2 regions of the Tsukamurella sp. II2bb genome follow, and region 2 is predicted to be linked to the other one. Evidence: predicted binding sites of a transcription regulator. Region 2 holds the regulator's gene; the other holds the start of a gene.
The links. The regulator LexA, encoded in region 2, represses DNA repair genes until DNA is damaged. The targets are predictions, from matches to a motif close to CGAACANNTGTTCG.

Region 1: AC21LY_RS21815 (HNH endonuclease signature motif containing protein) is a predicted target of LexA. The motif match lies at 9,906-9,919, and genes of this name have one in related genera.

The regions. Positions count from the first base shown of each region.
Region 1 is NZ_JBYPZI010000012.1:30,995-45,255, reverse strand. Features, by position in the region: gene AC21LY_RS21865 (response regulator) at 1-174, opposite strand, end outside; gene AC21LY_RS21860 (sensor histidine kinase) at 171-1,358, opposite strand; gene AC21LY_RS21855 (GNAT family N-acetyltransferase) at 1,422-1,718, opposite strand; gene AC21LY_RS21850 (phosphoglyceromutase) at 1,817-2,563, opposite strand; gene AC21LY_RS21845 (pyridoxamine 5'-phosphate oxidase family protein) at 2,638-3,057, opposite strand; gene AC21LY_RS21840 (LLM class F420-dependent oxidoreductase) at 3,175-3,951, opposite strand; gene AC21LY_RS21835 (MFS transporter) at 3,966-5,192, opposite strand; gene AC21LY_RS21830 (LysR family transcriptional regulator) at 5,265-6,179, shown strand; gene AC21LY_RS21825 (methyltransferase domain-containing protein) at 6,200-6,958, opposite strand; partial or broken gene AC21LY_RS21820 (ABC transporter ATP-binding protein) at 6,990-7,785, shown strand; gene AC21LY_RS21815 (HNH endonuclease signature motif containing protein) at 7,820-9,808, opposite strand; gene AC21LY_RS21810 (DinB family protein) at 10,026-10,643, shown strand; gene AC21LY_RS21805 (MerR family transcriptional regulator) at 10,678-11,184, shown strand; gene AC21LY_RS21800 (aldo/keto reductase) at 11,186-12,187, shown strand; gene AC21LY_RS21795 (YbfB/YjiJ family MFS transporter) at 12,402-13,574, opposite strand; gene nagB (glucosamine-6-phosphate deaminase) at 13,594-14,261, opposite strand, start outside.
Region 2 is NZ_JBYPZI010000008.1:146,529-160,789, reverse strand. Features, by position in the region: gene hrpA (ATP-dependent RNA helicase HrpA) at 1-3,816, shown strand, start outside; gene nrdR (transcriptional regulator NrdR) at 3,844-4,317, opposite strand; gene AC21LY_RS18050 (LysM peptidoglycan-binding domain-containing protein) at 4,531-5,166, opposite strand; gene lexA (transcriptional repressor LexA) at 5,422-6,132, shown strand; gene AC21LY_RS18040 (acyl-CoA dehydrogenase family protein) at 6,116-7,267, opposite strand; gene AC21LY_RS18035 (acyl-CoA dehydrogenase family protein) at 7,268-8,500, opposite strand; gene AC21LY_RS18030 (TetR/AcrR family transcriptional regulator) at 8,552-9,133, shown strand; gene AC21LY_RS18025 (DUF1345 domain-containing protein) at 9,130-9,783, opposite strand; gene hflX (GTPase HflX) at 9,801-11,255, opposite strand; gene dapF (diaminopimelate epimerase) at 11,320-12,177, opposite strand; gene miaA (tRNA (adenosine(37)-N6)-dimethylallyltransferase MiaA) at 12,209-13,129, opposite strand; gene AC21LY_RS18005 (class III extradiol ring-cleavage dioxygenase family protein) at 13,126-13,752, opposite strand; gene AC21LY_RS18000 (DUF349 domain-containing protein) at 13,881-14,261, shown strand, end outside.

The DNA.
Region 1 (14,261 bases), on a different contig from region 2:
CATCCCGGGCAGCATCAGGTCGAGGAGGACGATGTCGGCGCCGGCGGATTCGAAGTGCCGCAGCGCCTCGGCCCCGTCGCCCACGACGGTGGTCTCGAAGCCCTCCTTGCGGAGCAGGAACGCGAGAGGGTCGGCCAGCGACTCCTCGTCCTCGACGATCAGTACGTGTGTCACCGCAGTACATCCTCACTGTGGTCATCGCGCTCTGCAGGTTCCGCGCCCGACTCGACCGGCGCCGGCAGTACCAGCGTGAAGGTCGATCCCATGCCCGGCTTGCTCCAGAGCCTAATGGTGCCGCCGTGGTTCGCGGCGACGTGTTTGACGATGGCGAGACCGAGTCCGGTGCCGCCTGTCATCCGGGACCGCGCCTTGTCGACGCGGAAGAAGCGCTCGAAGACGCGCTCCTGGTCTTCGGGGGCGATGCCGATGCCCCGGTCGGTGACCGCGATCTCGATCGACGCCACCCCGTCGATCACCCGCTTGCGGCGGCTGATCGAGACCTGGGTGTTCTGCGGCGAGTAGGCGATCGCGTTGGAGATGAGATTCGACAGCGCGGTGAGCAGCAGGGTGTCGTCGCCGCGGACCTCGAGGCCGGAGGGATCGTCGACGATGAGCGAAATGTTGTTCGCCTCGGCCGAGACCTGCGCCCGCGCAACCGCTTCGCCGACCACGTCGTCGACCTCGACGCTGCCGAGGTCGGGCAGCTTCTCGGCGCCCTGCAGGCGGGAGAGCGCGATCAGCTCGTTGACCATGTTGCCCATCCGGGTGGATTCGGAGAGCACGCGCGAGCCGAAGTGCCGCACCGCCTCCGGGTCGTCGTCGGATTCGAGCAGTGCCTCGGCGAGCAGGCCGATCGCGCCGACCGGGGTCTTGAGCTCGTGCGAGACGTTCGCCACGAAATCGCGGCGAGTCGCCTCCATCCGCTGGTTCTCCGTGTCGTCGTCCGCGTAGACCACCGCGTACTGCTCGTCGGGCTGCAGTCCCTCGATGAGGTCAACCCGGCAGCGCAGCGCGATGCTCGCCCGGTCGGAGCGGCGCGCCACGGTCAGTTCGACGGTGCTCGGCACGCCGGTCTCGAGGACACGGGAGGCGGCCCGCCAGACGCGGTCGTCGAGGAGCTGCTCGCGGACGAGGGAGAACTCCTCGGCGCGGGCGTTGCAGGCGATCACGTCGCGGAAGCGGTCGACGACCACCAGACCGGTGGGCGAGTCGCGGATCACCGCGCGCTGCAGTTCCGCCACCGTCATCCGCCGCGGACCGACGGGTGCGGCCGTCGCGACCCGTTGCTTCACGCGCCGGGCGAGCCAACCGATGAGGGCGCCCACCAGGGCGGACACCACACAGAGGGCCACAGTCACGCGGTCAGTGTACCCAGGTTCTCCGGTGGTACTTCACATTGAGAACGACCGGTGAACACCGGGTTACCGCTCGGCGGCGTCCTCGACAACGGCGGCGTACTCGGGGTGCTTCGCGACGTAGTTCGCGACGTAGGTGCATACCGCGCGGGCCTTCTTGCCGGTCTGCTGGACATCGTCGAGAGCGGCGCGCGTGAGCGCGGCGGCGTAGCCCTTACCGCCGTACTCCGCATCGACGACGGTGTGGGTGAGCACCCGGACGTCCACCTCGTCCACGTAGTCGAGGTAGCCGGCCTGATCTCCGTCGACGGTGAGCACGTAGCGCTCCTGTTCCGGGGAGTGGGTCACAGTCACGTCAGCCATGTGATCCAAACTATCGCCTGCGCGGCGCGGGTGCCTGAGGAGAAACTTAAGGGGCGGTACCGATTCGTATCGGTACCGCCCCGTCGAAAGATCGAGGACTACTTGGCGCCCTGGTTGGCGACCGCGGCGGCCCCCGCGGCGGCGGCCTCGGGGTCGAGGTAGGTGCCGCCCGGGTTGGCGACGGTGCCGTCCTCGTTGAAGGAGTAGGTCAGCGGGATGCCGGTGGGGATGTTGAGCGCCGCGATGTCGGCGTCGGAGATCCCGTCCAGGTGCTTGACCAGGGCGCGCAGCGAGTTGCCGTGCGCGGCCACGAGCACCGTCCTCCCCTGCGCGACCTGCGGCTCGATGACGGCCTGGTAGTAGGGGACGAAGCGCTTGACCACGTCGAGCAGACACTCGGTGAGCGGGACCTGCGGCAGCAGCGCGTAGCGCGGGTCGTCGGTCTGGCTGTACTCGTTCGCCGGGTCGATCGCGGGCGGCGGCGTGTCGTAGCTGCGGCGCCACAGCATGAACTGCTCGTCGCCGTACTTCTCCTTGGTCTCCGCCTTGTTCAGGCCCTGCAGCGCGCCGTAGTGCCGCTCGTTGAGGCGCCAGTCGCGGACCACGGGGATCCAGTGCCGGTCGGCGGCGTCCAGCGCGAGGTTCGCGGTGGTGATCGCGCGACGCAGCAACGAGGTGTAGACGACGTCCGGCAGCAGGCCCGCCTCCTTGAGCAGCTCGCCGCCGCGCTCCGCCTCCCCGCGGCCCTTCTCGGTGAGCGCCACGTCGACCCAGCCGGTGAACTGGTTGGACGCGTTCCACTCGCTCTCGCCGTGACGGAGCAGGATCAGTGTGCCGTAGGTCATGCCGGTGAGCTTAGTGGGCGAGCCCGGGGCGGCGCATGCCGCTCATCAAACCGCCCGGCCGATGTCCCGGCGGGTCAGAACCAGGGCTCCGTGCGGCCGAAGCCGCGGGCGCTGACCCGCTCGGCACGGACCTCCACGACCTCGAACTTGCCGTCGTCGATGAAGGGGCGCAGGGACAGCGCGTCCACCACCGAGAGCGCGGACGAGTCCGTGCGCACCCGCGCCGGCCCGCGGACGATGACACTCCACGCCTGGTCGCCGCTCATCTCGTCCACTTCGAAGAGCACCTCGCGCGCGACGACGGCGGACGCGAGCTTGCTCCCTGGGCCCGTCCGGAACAGGACGTCTCCGCTGTCGGTGAGCACGTAGTTCACGGGGAAGATCTCGGCCTCTCCCCCGAGGGCGATCACGATGCGTCCGACGTCCCTGCGCCGTAGCAGTTCGACCGCCTGCTCGCGGTCGAGGACGGTGGTTCCGGCGGTGAACTGCTCCATGGCGGACTCCTCGGGTCGGGGTGCAGGACGGTCCCGCAGTCCCACTCTCATCCCGACGCGACGGTGCCCACCAGGGACGATCGTCCCTGTACAGGTCCCGACCGGACCGGGAGGTCCCTACCGCCCGTCGCGCCAGCGCAGGAGGGCCTCGATGACGGTGTAGTCGAAGGCCGGTGCCGCGAGCTCGGCGGTGAACTCCGTGGCCCCCTCGGCGACCAGCTGGTCGGCGAAGGCGAGGGCACCGTCGACCCCGATTCCGCGCGGGATGGCGACGTTGTGCGCGATCTCCTTCGGATCCCGGCCGATCCGCTCGCACGCCCGCGCCAGCACGCCGGACTTGTGCCGGTAGGTCTCGAGGTCCACGAAGTAGTGCCATATCGAGGCGTACTGCGCGACCAGCGGCAGCGTCTTCTTCTCCCCGCCACCGCCGATGAGGATCGGGATGTCGCGCGTGGGGGCGGGATTGAGCTTGGCCCAGCGCTCCGTGATCCGCGGCAGTGCCGCGCCGAGGTCGTCGAGACGACTACCCGCGGTGCCGAAGTCGTAGCCGTACTCGTCGTAGTCGCGCTGGAACCAGCCGGAACCGATGCCCAGGATCAGGCGACCGTTGGAGATGTGGTCGACGGTGCGCGCCATATCGGCGAGCAGGTCGGGGTTGCGGTAGCTGTTGCAGGTGACCAGCGCACCGATCTCGATGCGGGAGGTCTGCTCGGCCCAGGCGGCGAGCATCGTCCAGCACTCGAGGTGGGTGCCGTCGGGATCGCCGGAGAGGGGGAAGAAGTGGTCCCAGTTGTAGACCACGTCGACACCGAGGTCTTCGAGCTTGGCGACCGCGTCGCGCAGCTGCTGGTACTCGGTGAAGTGCTGGGGCTGAAGCTGAACTCCGATGCGCATGGCGTCGACGCTACTCAGCACCTCGCTCGCGCGCTGGCCGAACCGGGGAGCCCGGCGACGACCAGGACGAACGCCGCCGCGACAGCCACGCCGACCGCGGCCGCGATCCCCGGCCAGCCGGCCGCGGCGAAGGCGAGCCCCGCCGCCGCACCCACGAGGGACGATCCGGCGTAATAGCAGAAGAGGTAGCCCGACGAGGCCTCGGCGCGGTGCTCGACGGCGAGCACGCCGACCCAGCCGCTGGCCACGCTGTGCGCCGCGAAGAAGCCGGCGGTGAAGACCACCATCCCGGCGAGCACGGCCACCGTCGAATCCGGCAGCGTGAGGACCAGGCCAGCGCCCATCGTGGCGATGGCGGCCAGGAGCACCCGGCGCCGCCCGATCCGGTCGGCCAGGCGGCCCGCTGCGCCGGACGAGACGGTGCCCGCGAGGTAGATGAGGAAGACGAGCCCCACCACGCCCGGGGCGAAGGCGAAGGGCTCGGCGAGCAGCCGGAATCCGAGGAAGTTGTAGACGCTGACGAAGCCGCCCATCAGGAGGAAGGCGAGTACGAAGAGCGTCGCGAGCGCGGGCCGGCGGAGGTGACCGAGCATGCCCCGCACCGTCGTCCCGACGGAGACCGGGGCGGGCTCGTGGAACCTGGAGGCGGGAAGGGTCCGGATCATCACCACCGTGAGCGCGGCCGCCGCGACCGCGAAGAGCTCCATGGCGCCGCGCCATGGCACCAGGTCCAGCCCGACTGCCGTCACGACGCGCCCGAGCAGACCGCCGATGGTGGTGCCCGCGACGTACCGCCCCATGGCCCCGCCCAGGTCGCGCCCGTCGACCTCCTCCGCGAGGTAGGCCATCGCCACCGCGGGGACTCCGGCCAGCGCGATCCCCTGCAGCGCACGGAGAACCAGCAGCATCGGCAGGGTCGGCGACAGCGGGATCAGCAGGCCCAGCAGGACCGCCGCGACGGCGGACACCGTCATCACGCGCGTGCGGCCGAAGCGCTCGGAGAGTGCGCTGACGGGGATGATCGCCAGCGCGAGAACACCCGTGGTGACCGAGACCGCGAGGGCCGAGACGGCCGGCGCGGCGCCGAAGACCCGGGTCAGCTCGGGGAGCACGGCCTGAGTCGAGTACATCGAGCCGAAGGTGGTCAGGCCCGCCACGAAGAGCGCCAGGGTGGTGCGACGGTACGCGGGAGTCCCGGCCCGAAGCGGTGCGTTCCCGATGCGGTCGACGGTGGCGGTCATGCCAGACGACCCTGCTCCCGATCCGCCGATGTGTGAAATGCATGGATCTTTCATGCCTGATAGAAAGTACGCATGACCGCAGGTGGTAGACCCACGCCGAGCACCTCGGACGACCTTGTGCGGTTCATCACACTGGCCGAGACGGCGCACATGACCGATGCGGCGGCCGCCCTGCGGATCACGCAGCCCACCCTCTCGCGGACGCTCGCACGACTGGAGGCAGGCATCGGGGCGCCGCTGTTCGACCGGCGGCACGGACGCCTCGTCCTCAACGCGAGCGGCGAGATCTACCTCGATCACGCCCGGCGCGCGCACGCGGAGCTGGAGGCCGCGCGGGCGCAGATCGCGGACCAGCGGAGCCCGTCCCAGGGCACGATCCGGCTGTCCTTCCTGCACTCCTTCGGCGTGGTCCTGGTCCCGCGACTCGTCTCGGGGTTCCGGCGGCGGGAGCCGCGCGTCGGCTTCGAGCTCTCGCAGTTCGCCGCCGGGACGGTGACCGAGCGCGTGCTCGCCGACGAGGCCGACCTCGCGATCGTCTCGCCCCGGCCGACCACCAGCGCGGTCGCCTTCGGGTTGCTCTCGGTGCAGCGCCTCGCGCTCGCGGTCCCCGCCGGGCACCCCCTCGCGGACCGGCCGTCGGTGCACCTCTCCGAGGCCGCCGACGCGGACTTCATCACGATGCACCCCGAGTTCGGCCTGCGGCGCATTCTCGAGGAGCGCTGCGCCGCCGCGGGTTTCCGACCTCGGATCGCCTTCGAGTCGTCCGAGGCGTTCACCGTCGCCGGTTTGGTCGCGGCCGGTCTCGGCGTGGCCCTGTTGCCGGTCGAAGAGGACCCGCTGTGGCCGCCCGGCCTGGTGCTCGTCCCCATGTCCGGTCCCGCGCCCACCCGCGAGGTCGGCCTGTTGTGGCGCACCGATACGGCGCTCCCCCGGGCCGTTCGCGCCTTCCGCGACTACGCGCTGGACCGGGCGGCACCTCCGACCTGAGCCGCTCGCCCGGGTTCGCCTCAGTCGCGCGACGCGACGCAGAAGATGCGGCGGAAGGGCAGCACCGTCCCGAAGTCCCGCGGCGGGTAGGCGGCGTTCAACGCCGCCTTGTACCGAGTGACGAAGGCATCGCGCTCGGCACCGTCGAGCTGCGCGAGAACCGGGCGCGCCCCGGTGCCGGAGATCCACTCGAAGACCGCGTCGGGGCCCTGCAGGACGTGCAGGTACGTGGTCTCCCAGACGTCCACGCTCCACCCCGGGCGCTGTAGGGCCGCGAGGTACTCGGCGGGGTCGCGAACGTCGACGCGGCGGAAGTCGGTGATCCCGAACGCCTTCGCCGTCTCGGCGAGGAGGGCGTGCGAGGGGGCGTCCTGGTTGCCCGGCACCTGGAAGGCGAAGGCGCGGGCGGCCCCGTCGGCGGCGGCGGGCAGCAGGTCGATGTGCCGATCGATCCACTGGTACATGGCGTTCGAGACGATGACGTCGGGTCGCTCGCCGGCCGGGCGCCACGCGGCGGCGTCCCCGGTCTCGAAGCTCGCGCGCGGGTCGCTGACATCGGCGCGGGCGCGCCGGATCATCTCCTCGCTGGAGTCGACGCCGCGGATCGTGGCCTCGGGCCAGCGGGCCCGCAGCGGCCCGACGTCGTTGCCCGGCCCGCACCCGAGGTCGACGACGGTGCGCGCGTCACCGGGAACCCGCGCGAGCAGGTCGAGAAAGGGACGCGTGCGCTCGTCGCCGTAGCGGAGGTACTGGGATGGATCCCACCGGTGCGCAGTCATACAATCATCCAATCAATTGAGGAGGTAGGCAATGACCGAGACGAACGCCCCGCACGTCTTGCGCATCGACCACGTGGATCTGGTCCGCAACGGTCGCGCCCTCCTCGACGACGTCTCCCTCACCGTACGCCGGGGCGAGCACTGGGTCCTGTTGGGTGCGAACGGGGCCGGCAAGTCGACGCTGCTCGGGCTGTGCGGCGCGGTCACCCACCCGACCCGCGGCACCGTCGAGGTGCTCGGTAACCGCCTCGGCCGAGTCGACATGCGCGAGCTGCGCACCCACATCGGGCACGTGAACCCGCGACACCGCCTGGACGCGCCGCTGACGGTGCGCGACGTGGTGCTGACCGGCCTGACCAACACACCGGAATTCCCGCCGCGCTGGTCCCCCCACCCCCGAGCAGCGGGAGCGCGCCGACGAACTCGTGGCCGCCCTCGGCATGGCGCGGCACGCGGAGTCCGTATGGCCGACGCTCTCGCAGGGCGAGCGCGGACGCGCCCTGATCGCCCGCGCGCTCATGGCCGCGCCGGCGCTGCTCCTCCTCGACGAACCGGCCACGGGCCTCGACCTCGCCGCCCGCGAGATCCTCCTGACCGCCGTCGACGGTGCCCGGCGCGCCCACCCCGAACTCGCCTCGATCCTGGTGACGCACCACCTCGAGGAGATCCCGACGACCACGACCCACGCCGTCCTGATCCGCGACGGCCGGATCACCGCGGCCGGCCCGGTCGACGAGGTGCTGACCACCGACACGATCAGCCACGCCTTCGACCACCCGATCACGATCTCCCGGCGGGACGGTCGTTGGACCGCACGGTCGCACTGACGTTTCATCGTCCGCTCCTCAGCATCTCTGTTCCTCAGAACGGTGGAGGTTTGAGCGGGGCGGTCTCGTCGTAGGTCTGGCCGGCGGCTTCGGCTGCGGCGCGTTCCTCCGCCCGCTGCCGTGCGTGGGCTTCGGCAGCTCGGCGTTCGCGGCGCTGCTGCCGCAGGAGCCGGTTCTTGGCGCGCAGGGCGCGGCGGGCTTTCGCTTTTCGTTTCGCCGCCGTCTGGAGTCCGTCGGGACTCTTCGGTGTGGTGGGTGTGGGGGCAGGGGCGTCCCAGATGATCTGTTTGAGACCGGGGAGGAGCTCACGGGCCATACCAGGTGGAACGGTGTAGACCCCGCCGGCGGGGTGGCGCCATTCGACGGTCCCGTCGGCCAGGACATCGGAGAGCCACCCGGTCTCGGTCTTGATGCGGTGATGAAACCCGCACAGCGGCACCAGATTTCCCGGCCCGGTGCTGCCGGCGACGGTGGTCGCCCCACCCACCGTGGGGTCGTCGCGGTCGTACTCGTCGACGTGATCGGCCTGGCACCGATCCGACGGCACACTGCAGCCGGGGAAGACGCAGGTGGGGTATGTCAGACGCATCACCAACAGCTGATACCAGGTCGGCCGATACCCACCCGCACCGCGGACATGGATCTCCCCGGTCGCGGGGTCCCGACGCCCGAGGACCCGCCACTGCGTCCGCGCGGCGGCGATCAACTCCCCCGCCTGCTCGACGGTGACGGGTCCCGTGATCCCCGACTCCCCGGTCAGGATCACCGCCCCCGAGCTACGGCCAGGTCGTCCAGGGGGCTCACCGCCCGCACGATCGGTGTCATCAGCATCATTCGCATCACACGGGTCGTCCGGGTCGGCGGCGCCAGCATCAGCGCCCGGAACGTCGGGAGCAGCGGCGCCGTCGTCATCGACGTCCGAGGCGTCGACGTCTGCGCTACTCGCAGCCGAGCCGGAAGCAGTGCCGCCGAGCGAACCGTCCACATCAGCGTCGCCAACGGCCACCTCATCGACTTCGTCCACGTCAGTAGAGGTGTCTGACGCGTCAGCGCAGTCGGCGGCATCGCCGGGGCTGTCGAATTCGAATGCGTTCTCGGTGAACAGGTTCGGATCCGGTGGGGCGGTGTCGGTCTCGGCCGTAGCGGTCGCGCCACCGGGGTGGATGTCGGCGAGGTCGGACTCGTTGAGCACGATCACCGCCAACGCCTGAATCTCCTGCGACACCGCGCCGCCCCTGGGCTTCGGCTCGCGCAGCTCGCAGGAGTCCTTCCCACACAGGCAGCCCAGACTCTCGTAGCCTTCGGCGAGTGCCACCAGGGCAGCGACCTGCCGCTGCCCCAGCGTCCGGCCATCATCCCGGCACACGGACCGCGCGACGGGGTTGATCTGCGCCGACAGGCGCAATGCCTGATCCTTCGGCATCACCGCCTCCAGATCGACGAGGCCGTCGGTGCGGGCGTGGAACTCCAGCCGTTCCCGCGGCGCCACCGGTGGGGTTTCCCGCGCCGCGGCGGGGTCGATGCGAGTCAGGATCGTTTTCGCGGCGTCGGCGACCGCGCCGACCGTCACGGATTGACCTGTCCGATTGGTGAGCCAGGCGGTGACCTGCTCATCGAATTCCCGAGCAAGATCCTCATCCAGCACCGCAGCAGAAGCCCGCAGCACTTCCCGGACCACCGGCAACCCCACCGCCCCGGTGGCGAACAGAGCGAACAGGCGTGGGCAGCGTTCCCGCAGATCCAACCCCCGATGCACCGCCGACCCCGCCGCCATCCGACCGACCCCGAGCACGGCACCGACCTCCGCGACCAACTCATCCCACTCATCGACGAACCGCCGCGAGGACTCCTCCCGCACCCGCCGCGCATCATCGCGGAGTTCATACAGCCGGGTCAGGACGGCGGAGCGTTCGGCTTCGAGGCGGTTCTGTTCGATGGTGAGCACCCGCAGGCGGGAGAGCGCACCCCCCACGGTCAGTTCGGACACCGCATCGTCGAACACCGCAGGCAGCGGGGTCACCACCCGCCGGCCCAGGGTGAAGGCGTCATCCGAACTGCTCATACCTTCGTATTCTACCGATATTATTCGAACGAGAATAGGTCTTGACAAGGTATTTCTCCGACGACATGTTCGATGTTCCGTAAAAACCTGTCAGTGGCTCGAGGTTGACTGTCCTCAGACCCGACGAGCCCGTCACCCGACCACGGACAACCACGATCACGGACGACAAGGAGCCCTCATGCCACTCATGGCGCCGCCCGCCGATTCCGAACGCGTAGGCCTACGCGGATTCCTCAGCCAGCAGCTCAATGGTCTGCGGCACACCGCCTTCGGCCTGACCGATGAGCAGATCCGCCTGTCCCCCACCCGTAGCGCACTCACCGTGGGCGGGCTGCTCAAGCACGTCACGCTCACGGTCGACGCCTGGTCGGCCCGCGCGCAGGCCGCGCCGGCACTGTTCGAGGATCCGCGCGTCGACGGCATGGCCGAGCGCGAGGACTTCCGGCTCACCGAAGGCGAGAGCCTCGCCTCGCTGCTCATCGCTTACGACGCCGCCGCCGCGCGCGCACTGGCCGTCGCAGATCAGGCGGACCTCGACGTCGTCGCGCCCGCGCGCCCGGCTCCGTGGTTTCCCGAGGGCTTCGCGGGGTGGACGGTGCGCTGGATCCTGCTGCACATCATCGAAGAGGTCGCCCGCCACGCCGGACACGCGGACATCCTGCGCGAGCAGATCGACGGTGCCACCGGGTACGAGCTCGTCGCCGCCGCGGAGGGCATGGGCGACCTGGGATTCGTCCGGCCGTGGACGCCGCCGCAGCCGGAGCGGACCCGATCTTCCCCGGGAGAACGTCCTTGACTTCGAGTGCGCTCGAAGGCCTAGCGTTGCCCACGTGGTCGCACACACCGAAGACGAACTCGCCGCCGCCGTCCGCACCCGCGGGCCGCTGCCGAACACCGCCGAGATCCTCGCCGGGCCGGCACAGCAGGGGCCGCTCACCGTCGCCGAACTGGCGGAGTTGGTCGGCGTCTCGGGGCACACGCTGCGGTACTACGAACGGATCGGGCTGGTCACCGTCGACCGCGACGGTGCCGGACACCGGCGCTACGGTCCGCAGGCGATCGCGCGCGTCATCTTCCTGACGCGGCTTCGCCTGTCGGGCATGCCGATCGCGGACATCACGGAGTACATCCAGCTCGTCGACGGTGGCCCGCCGACGGTGCCCGCCCGCCTCGCCCTGCTCCAGGCGCACCGTGCCCGCACCGCCGCGCACATCGAGGAACTCAAGTACTCGCTCGCAGTCATCGACTACAAGATCGCCACCTACGGCGGCGCGCTCGGCGACTGCGCCGACGAGCCGACCGACACCGTCGAACCCCATCACTCCCAGGAGGACTGACATGCTTCCCACCCGCACCCTCGGCGACCTGCAGGTCTCGACCCTCGGACTCGGCTGCATGGGCATGAGCCACGCCTACGGCACCGCCGACCCCGAGGAGGCCCGCGCCACCCTCGAGGCCGCCCTCGCCGCCGGCGTGACCTTCTTCGACACCGCCGACATGTACGGCAACGGCGCCAACGAGGAGTTCCTCGCGCCGTTCGTCGAGCAGCACCGCGACGAGATCGTGCTGGCCACCAAGTTCGGCTTCGTCAACGACGACAACGCCAAGCCCATCGGCCTCGACGGCCGCCCGGAGCGCGTGGCCGAGTGCGTCGACGGCTCTCTGCGCCGGCTCGGCGTCGACGTGATCGACCTCTACTACCTGCACCGCGTGGACCCGCAGGTCCCCGTCGAGGAGACCGTGGGCGCGATGGCCGAGCAGGTCTCGGCGGGGAAGGTCCGCGCATTGGGGCTGTCCGAGGCGAGCGCCGACGACATCCGCAAGGCCGCCGCCGTCCACCCGATCGCCGCCCTGCAGTCCGAGTACTCGATCTTCACCCGGGACGTCGAGAACGGTCCGCTGCAGGCCGCCCGCGAGGTGGGCGCGGGCCTGGTGCCGTTCAGTCCGCTCGGCCGGGGCCTGCTCACCGCGGACCGCGCGGAGGTGGTCAAGGCCCTGCAGGGTGACGACTTCCGGCACTCCATCCCCCGGTGGCAGGGCGAGAACCTCGAGGCGAACCTGCGGCTCGTCGACCGGATCGATGCCGTCGCCGCGGAGCTCACCGCGGCGGGCGCGGGGCACGACGGTGCACCGGTGACCGCAGCGCAGGTCGCGCTCGCCTGGGTGCTGGCGCAGGGCGAGGACGTCGTGCCGATCCCCGGCACCACCCGGCGCACGCACCTCGCCGACAACCTCGGCGCCGCAGCCGTGGAACTCACCGACGCCCAGCTCGACGAGCTCACCGCACTCTCCGCCGTCGGCGACCGCTACCCGCAGCGCACGCTCTTCCAGCGCCGCTGACCGGTTGACCCGGTGCCCTACGCAGGGTGCGGCACGTACGGTTGACTTAGTTGACTGCGCCACAGCAGCCGGCGCGAACGGCCTCGCCATCTTCGGCACCGCAGGCGCCGTCGACTGGCCCGCCGACAGCCGCCCGGCCCGAGGGGATCACCGTCGCGCGGCAACCGCGCACAGCGCGCATCGTCCGACCGCCACGTGGACCGTGAACGTGGATTCACGCCGTCCTGCCGCGCGGCGTACTCGTCCAGCGCGCGACGGCGGCCAGCACGGCGGAGACCACCAGCACACCGCCGGCGGTGAGGAAGGCCGCGTCGTAGCCGGCCGAGTCACTGCCGAGCATCGGCGCGACCACCAGCGGCCCCGCGATCTGCCCGATGCCGTACCCCGCGGTCAGCACCGCCGCGGACCGCGGGATCCCGATCCGCGCGCCGGCCTCCATCGACAGCATCACCGCGCCGATGAAGGTGCCGCCGAACAACACGGCCGAGACCGCCGCGGCGGCCGGTCCGCGCACCAGGGCGGGCAGCACCGCCGAGACCACCTGCAGCACCAGCGCGAGAACCAGCAGTGTCTCGGCGGAGCGATATCGGCGCAGCCGCGCCCAGATCAGCGGCGAGACGGCGGCGGCGAGGCCGACGATCACCCACGCCGCCGGGCCCTCCCACCGCGCACCGCCCACGGCGATCGCCGCGACCAGGAACGTGCCGAGCACGATGTAGCCGAGTCCTTCGAGGAAGTAGCTCAGGCACAGCGCCCAGGCGGCCATGCCGAGGCGGTGCGGAGCGGCGCCCTCGGATCGCGGGGCGGCATCGGCGGACCGCGGGGCGGCACCGTCGGGCTGTGAAACGGCGGCGGAACGACCGGGCGGAAGCCGCCACGCGAACAGCCCGAACAGCGCGGTGGCGAGCGCGGCCACCCACCACAGCACCCGCCAGCCCACCGCCTCGCCGAGCCCCGCGACGAGCACGCCCGAGACGGCGATGCCCACCCCGACGCCGCAGAAGGCGACGCCGGCCGCAGCGGTCCCCGCGACGGCGCCCGCGCCGTAGACGAAGACGACGGCGCTGGCCAGGCCGGCGATCAGCCGCACGCCGGACCACACCGGGACGTTCACGGCCAGCACCATCGCCACCTCGCTCGCGACGAGCGCGACCAGCGAGACCCGCAGCAGGCCACGGCTCCGCGCGAGCCGCGGCCAGACCGCCAGCGCCACCGCGCCGAGGAAGTAGCCGAGGTAGTTGAACGTGGCGACCACCGCGGTGGAACCGGGCGTGATCCCCGTCTGCTCCTGCATGAGCGGCAGGATCGGGGTGTAGGCGAACCGGCCCAGCCCCATCGCCGCCGCGAGGCCGGCGAGAGCGCCGAAGCCGAGCTGTCGCGTATTCACTACGCGATTCTAACGACCCCTAGAAGGGCTGGCTCTCCGGCTTGTTGGCCAGCACGTGCGCGTAGTAGTCCTTCAGCCGCAGCTTCGACGCGGCGGCCTCGTCGATGACGACGGTGACGTGCGGGTGGAACTGGAGCACGGACGCCGGGTTGATGGCGGCGACGGGGCCCTCGACGGTGGCGGCGATCGCCTCGGCCTTGCCCTCGCCGGTGGCGAGCAGCAGCAGGTGCCGGGCGTCCGAGATGGTGCCGAGCCCCTGGGTGAGCACGTGGATCGGCACCTCGTCGATCGAGGAGAAGAAGCGTGCGTTGTCCTCGCGGGTCTGCGTGGTCAGCGTCTTGATCCGGGTGCGCGAGGCGAGCGAGGAGACCGGCTCGTTGAAACCGATGTGACCGTCGGTGCCGATGCCCAGCAGCTGCACGTCGACGCCGCCCGCGGCCTTGATCGCGTCCTCGTAGCGCTGCGCCTCGGCGGCGATATCGGCGGCCGTGCCGTCCGGGCCCTCCACCTTGGCGTCCGGGATGTCGACGTGCGAGGTGAACTCCTTGCGGATCACCTCGCGATAGCTCTCGGGGTGCCCCTTCGGCAGCCCGACGTACTCGTCGAGGTTGAACGAGACGCAGTCGGCGAAGCTGAGCCCCTCGTCCCGGTGACGGCGGATGAGCTCCTGATAGGTGGCCAGCGGCG
Region 2 (14,261 bases):
GCCCGACTGGGGCGCGCAAAGCCGTCCGACCTGCCGAAGCTGGCCCGCGAGATCGAGACCGCGCGGGGACGCTTCGCCGAGCGCCGCGACGCCGTGCCGGCGATCGTCTACCCCGAGAACCTGCCCGTCAGCGCACGGCGCGAGGAGATCGCCAAGGCCATCGCCGAGAACCAGGTGATCATCCTGGCCGGCGAGACCGGCTCGGGGAAGACCACCCAGCTGCCCAAGATCTGCCTCGAACTCGGCCGTGGCGTACGCGGGATGATCGGCCACACCCAGCCCCGGCGGCTCGCCGCGCGCAGCGTCGCCGAACGCATCGCCGAGGAGACGAAGACGGAGCTGGGCGAGGCCGTCGGGTACGCGGTCCGGTTCACCGACAGGGTCTCGCCGAAGACCTCGGTCAAGCTCATGACCGACGGCATCCTGCTCCGCGAACTCACGCGCGACCGGCTGCTGCGCGACTACGACACGATCATCATCGACGAGGCGCACGAGCGCAGCCTCAACATCGACTTCCTCCTCGGCTACCTGCGGCAGATCCTCCCCCGCCGGCCCGATCTCAAGGTGATCGTCACCTCGGCGACCATCGAGCCGGAGCGGTTCGCGGCCCACTTCGCGAAGCCCGACGGTGCCCCCGCCCCCGTCATCGAGGTCAGCGGCCGCACCTACCCGGTGGAGATCCGGTACCGGCCGCTCGACGAGATGACCGACGACACCGAGCCGCTCGACCAGGTGACCGGCATCGTGCATGCGGTCGACGAGCTCTCCCGGGAGGCCCCCGGCGACGTGCTGGTCTTCCTCTCCGGCGAGCGCGAGATCCGCGACGCCGCCGAGGCACTGGCCGCGCACGTCAAGCCCGGAACGGAGATCCTGCCGCTCTACGCCCGCTTGTCCTCCGCCGAGCAGCACCGCGTCTTCGCACCGCATACGGGGCGCCGGATCGTCCTGTCCACCAACGTCGCGGAGACCTCACTCACGGTGCCGGGCATCAAGTACGTCGTGGACACGGGCACCGCACGCATCTCCAGGTACTCGCTGCGCACGAAGGTGCAGCGACTGCCGATCGAGCCGATCTCGCAGGCGTCGGCACAGCAGCGGTCCGGGCGCTGCGGCCGCACCTCCGACGGCATCGCGATCCGCCTCTACTCCGAGGACGACTTCGACGCGCGGCCCGTCTACACCGATCCCGAGATCCTGCGCACCAACCTGGCCTCGGTCATCCTGTCCATGACGGCCCTCGAACTCGGCGAGGTCTCCGCCTTCCCGTTCGTGCAGCCTCCCGACGAGCGCGCCGTCCGCGACGGCACCGCCCTGCTCGAGGAACTCGGTGCTCTCGAAGACGCCAAGGAGGGCCACAAACGGCTCACCGCCGTCGGCCGCCAGCTCGCGGACCTTCCCGTGGACCCCAGAATGGCGCGGATGCTGGTCGCGGCCCGCGAATTCGGCGTGCTGCCCGAGGTCCTCGTCATCGTCGCGGGCCTGTCGATCCAGGACGTGCGCGAGCGGCCGGCCGAGCACCGTCAGGCCGCCGATCAGATGCACGCCCGGTTCGCCGACCCCACCTCGGACTTCCTCTCCTACCTCAACCTGTGGCGCCACCTCGGCGACCGCCGGGCCGAGCTCAGCTCGAGCGCCTTCCGCCGCGAGTGCCAGCGGGAGTTCCTGCACTACGTGCGGATCCGCGAATGGCAGGACCTGCAGGGGCAGCTCCGGCAGATCTGCCGGGACCTGGGCTGGAAGGTCGAATCGCTGGGCCGGGAGCCCGCACCGTCGCCCGAGAAGATCCACCAGGCGATGCTGGCCGGGCTGCTCTCCCAGATCGGGCTGCGCGAGCCGGACGGCAGGGAGTTCCTGGGCGCCCGCAATGCGAAGTTCCTCGTCTTCCCCGGCTCGGCGCTGGCGAAGAAGCCGCCGCGGTTCGTCATGGCCGGCGAGCTCGTGGAGACCTCGCGGCTGTTCGCGCGGACCGTCGCGAAGATCGAGCCGGAGTGGGCGGAGAAGCTGGCGGGGCCGCTCGCGAAGCACCACTACTCCGAGCCGCACTGGTCCACCAAACGGGAGGCCGTGCTGGCGAAGGAGCGGGTGACGCTCTTCGGTGTGCCGCTGGTCGCCGATCGCACGGTGAACTACGGGCGGATCGATCCCGTCGTCGCCCGGGAGCTGTTCATCCGGCACGCGCTCGTGCAGGGCGAATGGCGCACGCGGCATCCCTTCTTCGCCCGCAACCGGGCACTCCTCGACGACGCGGAGTACCTCGAGGACAAGGCGCGCCGCCGCGACATCGTCGTCGACGAGGACGGCCTGTTCGACTTCTACGACCGCCGGGTGCCGGAGGGCATCGTCTCGGCGCGGCACTTCGACTCCTGGTGGAAAAAGGCCTCGCGCACCGATCCCGCCCTCCTCGACTTCACCGAGGACGATCTACTCTCCGACGGTGCCGCCGAGGTGACGGCCGAGGCCTATCCGACGACGTGGTTGCAGGGCCGCATCGAGATGCCGCTGAAGTACCGGTTCGAGCCGGGCGCGGCGGACGACGGCGTGACCGCGCGGATCCCGGTGAAGGACCTCGCGACGGTGCGCGCGGACGGCTTCGAGTGGCTCGTCCCCGCCATGCGGGAGGAACTGGCGGTCGCGCTCATCAAGTCGCTGCCCAAGCAGCTGCGCCGCGAGGTCGTGCCCGCGCCGGACTTCGCCGCGGCCGCGCTCGCGCGGCTGACGCCTCGCGCCGAGCCGCTCACCGAGGGATTGGCGCGCGAGCTCACGCAGCTGTCCGGCACGGTGATCCGTGGGGGCGACTTCTCCCCCGCCGCCGTCCCGGATCACCTGCGCGTGACATTCACGGTGATCGGCGACGACGGGCGGGTCCTCGGCTCCGGCAAGGACCTGGACGCGCTCAAGCGCAAGCTCGGCGCGGCCGTGCAGCGGGACCTCTCCTCGCGGGCCGGCGCCTACGAACGGGCGCCGGCGAAGCAGTGGACGGCGGAGACACTCGGCGATGTGCCGCGCACCGTCGACACCGAGGTGCGGGGCAGCCGGGTCACCGGATTCGGCACGCTCTATCCCGACGGTGACCGGGCCGGCGTGAAGGTGGTGGCCGCCGAGGCGGAGCAGCGGGCGCTCATGGGCGCCGCGTTGGACGTGCTGCTGGCGAACGTCCTTCCGGCGGCGCACAAATCGGTCCTCCAGTCCGTCGGACAGCGGGAGCGGCTCGCGCTCTCGCAGAGCCCCTACGCGACGCCGATGGACCTCCTGGCCGACTGCCGGCGCCGCGCGATCACCGATCTGCGCGCCCGCGCGGGCCTGGCGTGGACTCCGGACGAGTTCGCCGCCCTCGCCGCGACGGTGCGGGCGGGGCTCGGCGCCGAGCTGCAGCAGGACTTCGCGCACGTGGCGACCGCCGTGGCCACCGTGACGGAGGTCCGCGGCGCGATCGCCTCGGCGCCGCCTGCGATGCGAGACGCGGCGGAGGACATCGCGGAGCAGCTGGACGCCCTCCTGTTCCCGGGTTTCGTCGCCGCGACGCCCGGCGTGCATCTGCAGCACCTCCCGAGGTACGCCGCCGCAGCGGCGGCACGGTGGGCGGCGCTGCCCGGCTCGATCGACCGGGACGATCGCGGGATGGCGACGCTCGACCGGGTCTACGCCGCCCTCACCTCGAAGCTGGACACCCTCCCCGAACACCGCCGGGACGCCGCGCTGGAGCAGGTGCACTGGCTCATCGAGGAACTCCGCGTGAGCCTGTTCGCGCAGTCACTGGGGACGGTCGGCTCCGTCTCCGAGAAGAAGGTGCTGGGCGCGATCGCCGCCCTCGGCTGAGGGCCCTCGGCCGAGGAACAGTGCCAGCTACGCCGCGTCGGTGGGGTCCGCCGCGGCGGCGCGGGCACGCAGATCGCGGATCGCGGCCTCGAAGTCCTCGATGGACGAGAAGCCCTGGTACACCGAGGCGAAGCGCAGGTAGGCGACCTCGTCGAGATCCCGGAGCGGGCCGAGGATCGCGAGACCGACCTCGTTGGCCGGGACCTCGGCCACGCCGGTGGCCCGGATGGCCTCCTCGACCTGCTGCGCGAGCTTGTGCAGATCGTCCTCGGCCACATCGCGACCCTGGCACGCGCGGCGCACGCCCTTGACCACCTTCTCCCGGCTGAAGGGCTCGGTGACGCCGTTGCGCTTGACGACGGCCATGACGGCGCTCTCGACGGTGGTGAAGCGGCGACCGCACGCATTGCAGGAGCGGCGCCGGCGGATGCCCTGGCCGTCGTCGAAGACACGTGAATCGACCACACGCGTGTCCTCGTTCTTGCAGAACGGGCAGTACATGGGTCCACCTCCCGCGCGGCTGCGCTCGGACGTCCGGCGGGGCAGCTGCAGCACGGTGGCCCCTGCCACCGCCGCGCCCCGCGATCTCGCCCTTGAGGATACGCGGGACGGGAACGGCAGCACGTTGCCGAGGTGGGCCGAGCGCCCGCGCTGCCGGGAATCCACTATCGAGATGAGGGTGGTCATCGTCGCATCTCCTTCGCTGATGATCGGTCAGTACCGCGGCGTGACCAGGGTCTGGCCCGGGTGGACACGGCCGTCCTGCAGGCCGTTGATCTCGCTGATCTCGGCGATCACCGCGGCGGGCGCCCGCCCGGGGGCGATCTCGCGGGCGATCTGCTCGAGGCTCTGGCCGGAGCGCACCGTGACGACCGACGTCAGCGCGGGCTGCGCGGCGCCCGCCGGTGCCGGCTCCGCCTGCGGAGCCCCGCCGAAGAGCACCAGCAGCGCGGCGAAGACCCCGGCGGCGAACAGCACGCACGCGGCGATCGACGGACCCGGGGTGCGGCGGGCGCAGCCCCCGACCCGCGAGGCGCCGAGCGGTGCGCGCCGAGCCGCCGAACGCACGCCCGGACGTTCGACGGTGCGCCGAGCGGATCCGCGCGCGCCCGTCACCCGGACGGCCGCCGGCACCGTTCGAACAAGCCCCTCGGCACTCCCGTTCGACGGGGTGATCGAAAGGGCCGAGGACTCCGACGAACGGCTGCGCGCGAGCCGGGGCGAGACCCCGCGAGCACGGGTGGCGCCGCGACGATCAGCAGCGGCGGAGCCGTGCCGCACGAGTGCCGGCGCCGGGGCGCCATCGTTCTGTGCTGCGGTGATGACGTCTCGATCGATGATCGCGGTCATGGTCTCTCCTGACATCGGTAGCGGTTCCTTCTCGCTCACCACAGGTCTATCGGAGGGGACTGACAAGTTTTTCCATCCAGCCCCACCAGTCACACCGGAGTGCGTGCAGGTGTTCGAGAGAACTTCTGTTCGATTTCTACCACACCCCCGTGGCGAGCGGAAGACACGCGGAGAAATTTCTCGAACAGATGTTTGTCAGCACGTCCGAGCTGGACTAGAGTGGAGGCGGAACAGAACGGGCGTGAGGAGCGACACATGACAGAAGAACGACAGGTTCAGCACCGGGACAAGCGCTTCCGCGATGCGCAGGGCAACGTCTCCGAGGATCACCTCACCCGCCGCCAGAAGCAGGTCCTCGAAGTGATCCGCCGTTCCGTGCGCGAGCGCGGGTACCCGCCCAGCATCCGCGAGATCGGTGACGAGGTGGGGCTCACGTCCACGTCGTCGGTCGCCCATCAGCTCCGCACGCTGGAGCGCCTCGGCTTTCTGCACCGCGACCCGAACCGCCCCCGCGCCGTGAACGTCCAGGGCGCCGAGGAGCGCACCGCTCAGGTCATTCAGAAGGTCATGGAGGACGAGGACCGGATGCCGGAACCCGCCTTCGTCCCGGTCCTCGGGCGGATCGCCGCCGGCGGGCCGATCCTCGCCGAGGAGGCGGTCGAGGAGATCTTCCCCCTCCCCCGCGAGCTCGTGGGCGAGGGCTCGCTCTTCCTGCTCAAGGTGGTGGGCGAGTCGATGACCGATGCCGCGATCTGTGACGGTGACTGGGTGGTCGTACGGCAGCAGTCCGTGGCGGAGAACGGCGACATCGTTGCCGCGATGCTCGACGGCGAGGCCACGGTCAAGACCTTCCGCCGCACCGGGCGCGACATCTGGCTGATGCCGCACAACCCGGCGTTCGACCCGATCCACGGCAACGACGCGGTGATCCTCGGCAAGGTCGTGACGGTCATGCGCCGGATCTGACGTCCGCGTATCTGCGCAGGTGGTCCGTCGCGGAACCGAACTCGGTCTCGATCGCGGTGAGCCGCTTGAAGCAGTGACCGATCGCGAGTTCCTCCGTCATGCCCATACCACCGTGCAGTTGCACGGCGTTCTGGCCCACGAATCGCGCCGCCCGCGCGATCGTGATCTTCGCCGCGGAGACGGCCCTCCGCCGTACCTGCGGATCGGCGTCCAGGTGGAGGATCGCGAGATAGGTCGCCGCCACGGCCTGTTCGAGTTCGAGCGACATGTCCACCATGCGGTGCTGCAGCGCCTGGAACGAACCGATCGGCACACCGAACTGCCGGCGTTGTTTGGCGTACTCGACGGTCTCAGCTACCACACGCCGCATGATCCCGACCGCCTCGCTGCACACGGCGGCGGCACCGTCGTCGAGGGCGCGTTCGATCACCTCCCACGCTCCGCCCTCGGCGCCGAGCAGCGCGGCGGCCGGCACCCGGACGTCGCGCAGCACCAGGTCGCCGGTGTGGTGATCGTCGATCGTGCGGAAGTAGTGCGCGCTCATCCCGGCGGGCGGGGACTGCGGGTCGAACTCGATGAGGAAGAGTGAGAGGCCGTCGCGATCGAGTCGGTCGCCGCCGGTGCGTGCGGCCACGATCAGGTGCGTCGCCAGGGGCAGGTCGGCGACCACGATCTTCGCCCCGGACAGGAGGTAGCCGTCACCGTCGGATAGCGCCCGCATCCGGACGTCCCAGCTCTCGCGTCCCGACTCGGGTTCGGTCAGGGCGAAGGCGATCCGCGCGCCGCCCTCGGCGATGGACGCCAGCAGCCCGTCGGCGACCGGGCCGCCCGATTCGCGGAGCAGGGCGGCACCCACGACGGCGGTGCCGATGTACGGCTCGACCACGAGCGCTCCGCCGAGCGCCTCGGCGATCACCATCATCTCCTCGGGCCCGCCGCCCAGCCCGCCCAGTGATTCGGGCACCAGCGCGGCGAGAATGCCCAGCTCGGAGGCGAAGGCCTCCCAGACGGACGGCTGCCAGCGCTCCGCCGAGCGCGCGGCGCTCCGCGACGGCGCCAGCGGATAGCGTCCGGCGAGGTAGGACCGCACGGCGTCGCGCAGCATCGTCTGTTCGTCGGTGAGTGTGAAGTCCATCTACAGCCCCAATACCGCTTTCGCCAGGATGTTCCGTTGGATCTCGTTGGAGCCCGCGTAGATCGAGCCCGCACGATCGTTGAAATAGCGCAGCGGCGCCACGGCCTGCCACGGGTCACCGCTGTGCGCGCCGTCGGCCGGCGGGAGGTAGTCGACCACGGGTCCGCCCGGGCGGGTGACGTGCGGCTGGTAGACCCGGCCGCGCGGGCCCGCGCTGAGGTGGATGAACTCCGTGACCGCCTGGCTCAGTTCGGTTCCCAGGATCTTGAGCATCGATGCCGCCGGCCCGGGATTGCCCCCGGCGGCGAGCACGGCGAGCGAGCGGTGCTCGAGGATCTCCAGCACGTCCACGCGCGCCTGCAGCTCGGCCAGCCGCAGCCGGAAGTCGTCGTCCTCGGACAGGGGGCGGCCCGCCCGGCCCGGCACCGTCGCCGCCCGTTCGGCGAGACGGTCGAGCGACACCTGCAGCCACGGCGCCGATGCGCCGCCGCCGCGCTCGAACTCGAGGAGGTACTTCGCGACGGTCCAGCCGTCGTCGATCCTGCCGAGCACGTTGGCCTTCGGCACCCGCACGTGGTCGAAGAAGACGACGTTCTGCACCTCCTCGCCGGAGGCCATGACCAGCGGCTGGATCTCGATGCCGGGCGCCGTCATGTCCACCAGCAGGAAGGTGATGCCCTGCTGCTTGCGCTCCTGCTTCGACGTGCGGACCAGGGCGAACATCCAGTTCGCCTCCCGCGCGTGGGTGGTCCAGATCTTCGAACCGGTCAGGACCAGATCGTCCCCGTCGGACTCGGCACGCATCGACAGCGACGCCAGGTCCGATCCCGACTCGGGCTCGGAGTAGCCCTGACAGAAGAAGACCGAGGCGTCGAGGATGCCGGGCAGGAAGAACCGCTTCTGCTCCTCCGTCCCGAACCGGATGATCGCGTGCGCCACCATCCGGATCCCCATCGGCGAGAGGAACGGTGCGCCGGCCAGCACGGACTCCCGAGCGAAGATGTAGTGCTGCGCGACTGTCCAGTCGCAGCCGCCCCATTCCACGGGCCACGCGGGCGCCGCCCAGCCGCGCTCGTGCAGGATCGCCTGCCAGGCCAGGCTCGCCTCGTGCTCGGAGTAGACACTGGTGGCGAGGTCGCCGGCGGCGCGCAGATCGTCGGTGAGGTGCGTGTCCAGGAACTGCCGCACCTCCTCGCGGAACGCCTCCTCCGCCGCTGTGAACGTCACGTCCATCCGGGTCCTCCGCTCGTTGACACCCTCGCACTGGCGAGACAAAATACGAGTATGTCTCATCCGGAGCACGGCGACAAGCAGATCGAGGTGATCCGCCGCGCCGCGCACTGGTTCCGCGCGGGGCGGCGGATCGATCTGGGACAGCTGGCGAAGGCGAGCGGCGTCGGCAGGGCCACGCTCTACCGGTGGTTCGACGGGCGGGAACAGGTGGTCGGAGAGGCCATCTGGCTCGGCATCGCGCAGGCGATCACCCGGGTCGAGGCCGACGAGCCGAGTCGCGATCGCGCCGCCTTCCTGCGGTCCTTCACCCGCCTGGCGCACGAGGTCCGGGAGTATCCGCCGCTCGCCGCGTTCGCCGCCGACGAACCGGAGTTCGCCATGCGAGTGCTGCAGTCCGGCGGCAGCGTCGTCCAGGCCCGGCTCGTCACGTGGGTGCAGGGCTGGCTCGGTGACCTCGCCGTTCCCCCGCCCGACGGTGCCCACGGCGTCACGCGTGCGGACCTCGCGTACGCGATCGTGCGGCTCGCCGAGTCCTTCCTGTGGTCCGACATGATCATCGGCACCCCGCCCCAGCCCGACAAGGCCGCCGCGCTCGTGGAACTGCTCCTCGACGGCGCGACCGGCTCGGGCTAACCGGAGACGATGCCCACGACCAGGTTGATCGCGGTCGCGAGAATGAGCGTCCCGAAGACGTACGAGAGCAGGCAGTGCCGCAGTACCACGCTGCGGATCGCCGGCGAGGAGACCGAGGTGTCCGACACCTGGTAGGTCATCCCCAGGTTGTAGCTGAAGTAGAAGAAGTCCCGGTACGTGGGTGCCGCCGGACCGTTCCAGTCGATCCCGCCCGCCTCGTCACCGGGGTCGCCGTAGTACTGGGCCGCGTACTGCGTCGAATAGGTCAGGTGCAGGGCGGCCCACACCGCGAACGCCGCGAACAGCGCGGCCGCCGCGCCGGCGTCCCGATGCCCCGACTTGCCCGTGATGAGCAGCGCCACGATCGCGACCAGGCCGCTCAGCGCGATCACCGCGACCACGACCTCCGCGACGCGCGGGCGGAAGTTCTCCCGCTGCACCGTGGCCCGGGTCGACGCGGCATCGAGGGGCCACAGGATCGCCCATCCCATCGCGACGAAGGCCGCCGCAGCAGCGCCGATCCCGACGAGGACGCCGAGGGTGCCGTCCACGAACGCGCCGACGAGGCCGCCCACGACGAGCCCGAGGAGCAGCGCGAGCGCCGCGCGCGCCACCACGGACAGGAGGGGCGTGGTCACCGGTGCACTCATGCGACGATTGTGCGCTCCTAGACCCCGTACTGCGCCAGCAGCCCCGCCAGCGCCCCCGGCACGCGCGCGGTGATCCTCGTCCCCTCGGCCACGTGGTCGGCGTCCAGGATCGTGCCCTCGGCGTGGATCCGGGCGACCAGGTCGCCTCGGTCGTACGGCAGGAGCGCCGTGACCTCGAGGTCTCCGACGGTGATCAGCTGCGTCATCCGCTCGAGCAGCTCGTCGACGCCCTCGCCGGAGTGCGCCGAGACGAAGACCGCCTCCGGCAGCGCGACCCGCAGCTGGGCGAGGACCACCGGGTCGGCGGCGTCGATCTTGTTGACCACCAGCAGCTCCCGCGGCAGGGACGCCTCCCGCTCCCCCGCGACCTCGCGGAGCACCTCGCGCACCGCGTCGATCTGGCGCTGCGGCATCACGTCGCTGCCGTCCACGACGTGCAGCAGGAGATCCGCGTCGACGACCTCCTCCAGCGTCGACCGGAAGGCCTCGACGAGCTGGGTGGGCAGGTGCCGCACGAAACCGACGGTGTCGGTGAGAACCACGTCGCGACCGTCGGTCAGGGTGCCCTGCCGGGTGGTCGGATCGAGCGTGGCGAAGAGCGCGTTCTGCACCAGCACACCGGCGTCGGTGAGCGCGTTGAGCAGGCTCGACTTCCCCGCGTTCGTGTACCCGGCGATGGCCACCGCGGGCACGCCGGATCGGCGGCGCGCGCCGCGCTTGGTGTCGCGGGCCTGCTTCATGCCCTTGATCTCGCGGCGCAGTTTCGCCATCCGCTCACGGATCCGCCGGCGGTCGGTCTCGATCTTCGTCTCACCGGGGCCGCGCAGGCCCACGCCGCCGTTGCTGCCGGCGCGACCGCCGGCCTGCCGCGAGAGGGCCTCGCCCCAGCCGCGCAGCCGGGGCAGCATGTACTCCATCTGCGCGAGGCTGACCTGCGCCTTGCCCTCGCGGGAGGTGGCGTGCTGCGCGAAGATGTCGAGGATGAGGGCGGTGCGGTCGATCACCTTGACCTTCACCACCTTCTCCAGCGCGTTCAGCTGGGCGGGGGTGAGCTCACCGTCGCAGATCACGGTGTCGGCGCCGGTCGCCAGGACGATCTCCCGCAGCTCGTGCGCCTTGCCCGAGCCGATGTAGGTGGCGGGATCCGGCCGGTCGCGACGCTGGATCACGCCGTCGAGCACCGCCGAACCGGCCGTCTCGGCCAGGGCCTTGAGCTCGGCGAGCGAGGCGTCGGCCTGCGCGGCGGAGCCGGTGGTCCACACCCCGACCAGCACGACCTGTTCGAGCCGCAGCTGGCGGTACTCGACCTCGGTGACGTCCTCGAGTTCGGTGGAGAGGCCGACGACGCGGCGGAGCGAGGAGCGCTCCTGGAGCTGGAGTTCACCGATGGTGGGCGCCGGGAGCGGAGCGAGCGGGCCCGGTGCGTTCGGCTGATGCGGATCCGTCGGTTCCCAGGTATCTGTCTGTGTCATATGCGACCCATTCTCGCACGTCGCGGCGCTGCGGGTCACGCGAGTTTTCTCGTGGCGAAACCGCTCAGAGCGCGGAGAGGCGCGCGGTGCCGGAGGCGACGATGCGGCTGGGGCCGCGGAGCACGGCACCGTCGGCGCCGACGGTGACGGTGACCACCCCGCCCGGCACGTGCACGTCGACCGTGCCGGTCTCCAGGCCGGCGGAGCGCAGCGCGGCGACCGCGGCGGCGACGGTGCCGGTCCCGCAGGACCGCGTCTCGCCGGAGCCGCGCTCGTGCACGCGCATGTGCACCGCACCGTCGACGAGCGGGGTCAGGACCTCGACGTTCGTGCCGTGCGGGAAGAGCCCGCGGTCGAAGGTCGGTGCGCTCGCCACGTCGAGCGCGGCGAGATCCTGCGCGGTAAGGCCCGGCACGACGCACGCGATGTGCGGATTGCCGACGTCGACCGCGATGCCGGCGAGATCGCGCCCGTCGACGCCCGCGGACGAGGTGCCGAAGACCCGCGGGACGCCCATGGACACGGAGACCTCGGCGGTCTCGGGATCGGCGTGGTGCACCCGGACGGGCTTGGCGCCGGCGCGGGAGCCGACCGTGAACTCCTCGCCCGCGACCAGCGCGGACGCGGCCAGGAAGTGCGCGAAGACGCGAACACCGTTACCGCACATCTCGGCGATCGACCCGTCCGAGTTGCGGTAGTCCATGAACCAGTCCTCGCGGCGCACGCCGTCGGGCAGCGCGTCGAGGACGCCCGCGTCGAGCAGATCCCCCGCGCGAGCGACGCGGAGCACCCCGTCGGCACCGATCCCGGCACGACGATCGCACAGCGCGGCCACCAGCTCCGGCGTGAGGTCGAGGTCGACGCCCGGATCCGGCAGGATCACGAAGTCGTTCTCCGTACCGTGGCCCTTGAGGAAGTCCACCGCCGTCACCTGAGCCTTCATACCGGCCAGTCTACGGGCGCCACGCCGGGGCGGCGTGCGCGGCGAGCGCCGCGCCGACGAGACCGGGGGCGGCACCGTCGAGCCAGACGACGCGCGGGTCGCGCCGGAACCAGGAGCGCTGCCGCCGGACGTACCGGCGCGTGCCGATGAAGGTCAGCTCCCGGGCCTGCTCGAGGTCGTACTCCCCGTCGAAGGCCGCGAGGACCTGCGCGTACCCGATCGCGCGCGAGGCGGTCACGCCCTCGCGGAGGCCGCGCGCCTCGAGGGCGCGGACCTCGTCGGCGAGGCCGGAGTCGAACATCAGGCGCGTACGCAGCGCGATCCGGGCGTCGAGCTCCGCGGTCTCGCGGTCGACGGCGACGATCGCGGTGTCCCAGCGCGCCGGGCCGATGCCGGGCGCCGACGCGGCGAAGGGCTCGCCGGTGATCGTCACGACCTCGAGCGCCCGGACGATGCGCCGGCCGTCGGTGGTCAGGATCTTCGCGCCGGCCGCGGGGTCGAGGGCGGCGAGCTCGCGGTGCAGGGCGAGCGGGCCGATCTCGGCGAGTCGCTCCTCGAACCGGGCGCGCACGTCGGGATCGGTCGCGGGGAAGCGCCACTCGTCGAGCAGGGCCTGGAAGTACATCATCGAGCCGCCGACGATGACCGGGGTCCGCCCGGCGGCGAGCAACGACTCGACATCGGCGCGGGCCCGCTCCTGGTAGGCGGCGACGGTGGCGGTCTCGGTGACCTCGAGGACGTCGAGCTGGTGGTGCGGGATGCCGCGGCGCTCGGCGACCGGGAGCTTCGCGGTGCCGATGTCCATGCCGCGGTACATCTGCATCGCGTCGATGTTGACGATCTCGCCACCGAGCCGCTCGGCGAGATCGAGCGCGAGGTCGGACTTACCGGTCGCGGTGGGCCCGACGACGGCGATGGGACGGACGGTCACGGCGCTCCCGCGGTCGCCACGAGGTACCCGACGCCGAACGGGGCGTCGCGGTACAGCACGTCGACGGGGCCGCCCGCGCAGGCCGCGGCGGCCGCGCGCCAGGCGTCGTCGAGCCCGTCCGCCGGACCGCCCGCGGAGACGGCGGCGACCTGGGCGTCGAAGACGGCGACGTCCTCGGGCCGGTGTCCGCCGGGCGCGCGGGCGGTAAGGGTGTTCGGGCCGTCGAGAACGAAAAGCAGCCCCTCGGCCTCGTCGTCACCGTCGACGAGGCGGACCGACGGCGCAGCGGCGCCTCGCACCCAGGCTGCGACCAGCAGCGGGACCGGCCAGGCGGCGCTGGGCGGCAGGTCGTTCGACGGTGCTCCCGGCCCCGTCGTCACGATCACGTCCGCTCCGAAACCGGCGAAGGTGCCGGCGGCGGCACCGTCGGGCCTGGTCAGCGGGACGGGCGCGACGACACGCCAGGTGCGCGCCCGCGCCCCGAGCCAGGTGCCCGCGGCGAGCACCGCTTCCCGGACGCGGTCGGCGTCGGGGTCGCCCGGGGCGCCCACCAGCTCGGGAACGAGCAGCGGGGCGCCGGGGATCACGGCGACGGGCCGGTGGTCGGACGGAGACGGGTGCACGAGAAGAACGCTAATCGATCGCGCCAGGGAGCCCGCGGAGTGCTTGAATGGATCCGGGTCCGTGCCGTTGCGCGGGTCCGTGACGACCGGCAGCCGTGACGCGCGGCGCAGACGAAGGGGAGACCGAAGTGGCCGAGAACGACCCGATCGCCGAGAGCACGCCGATCGAGGGCGCCGCACCGAAGCCCGTCCCGGGCGCGCGGCCCGGCCCCAAGCCGCATCCCGGCCCCCGGCCCGGTGTGCCGCGGCCGCAGACTCCCGCCGCGGCGGCCCACACCCCGCCCCGAGCCCGGCCCGCCTCCGATCCGACCAAGCACGGCCGGGTCGACGACGACGGCACCGTCTACGTCATCACCTCCGGCGGCGAGCGCGCCGTCGGCTCGTGGCAGGCCGGTGAGGGCGCCGAGGGCCTCGCGCACTACGGCCGCAAGTACGACGAGCTCGCCACCGAGGTCGAGGTGCTCGAGGAGCGCCTGGCGAGCGGCACCAGCGACCCGAAGAAGGTCCGG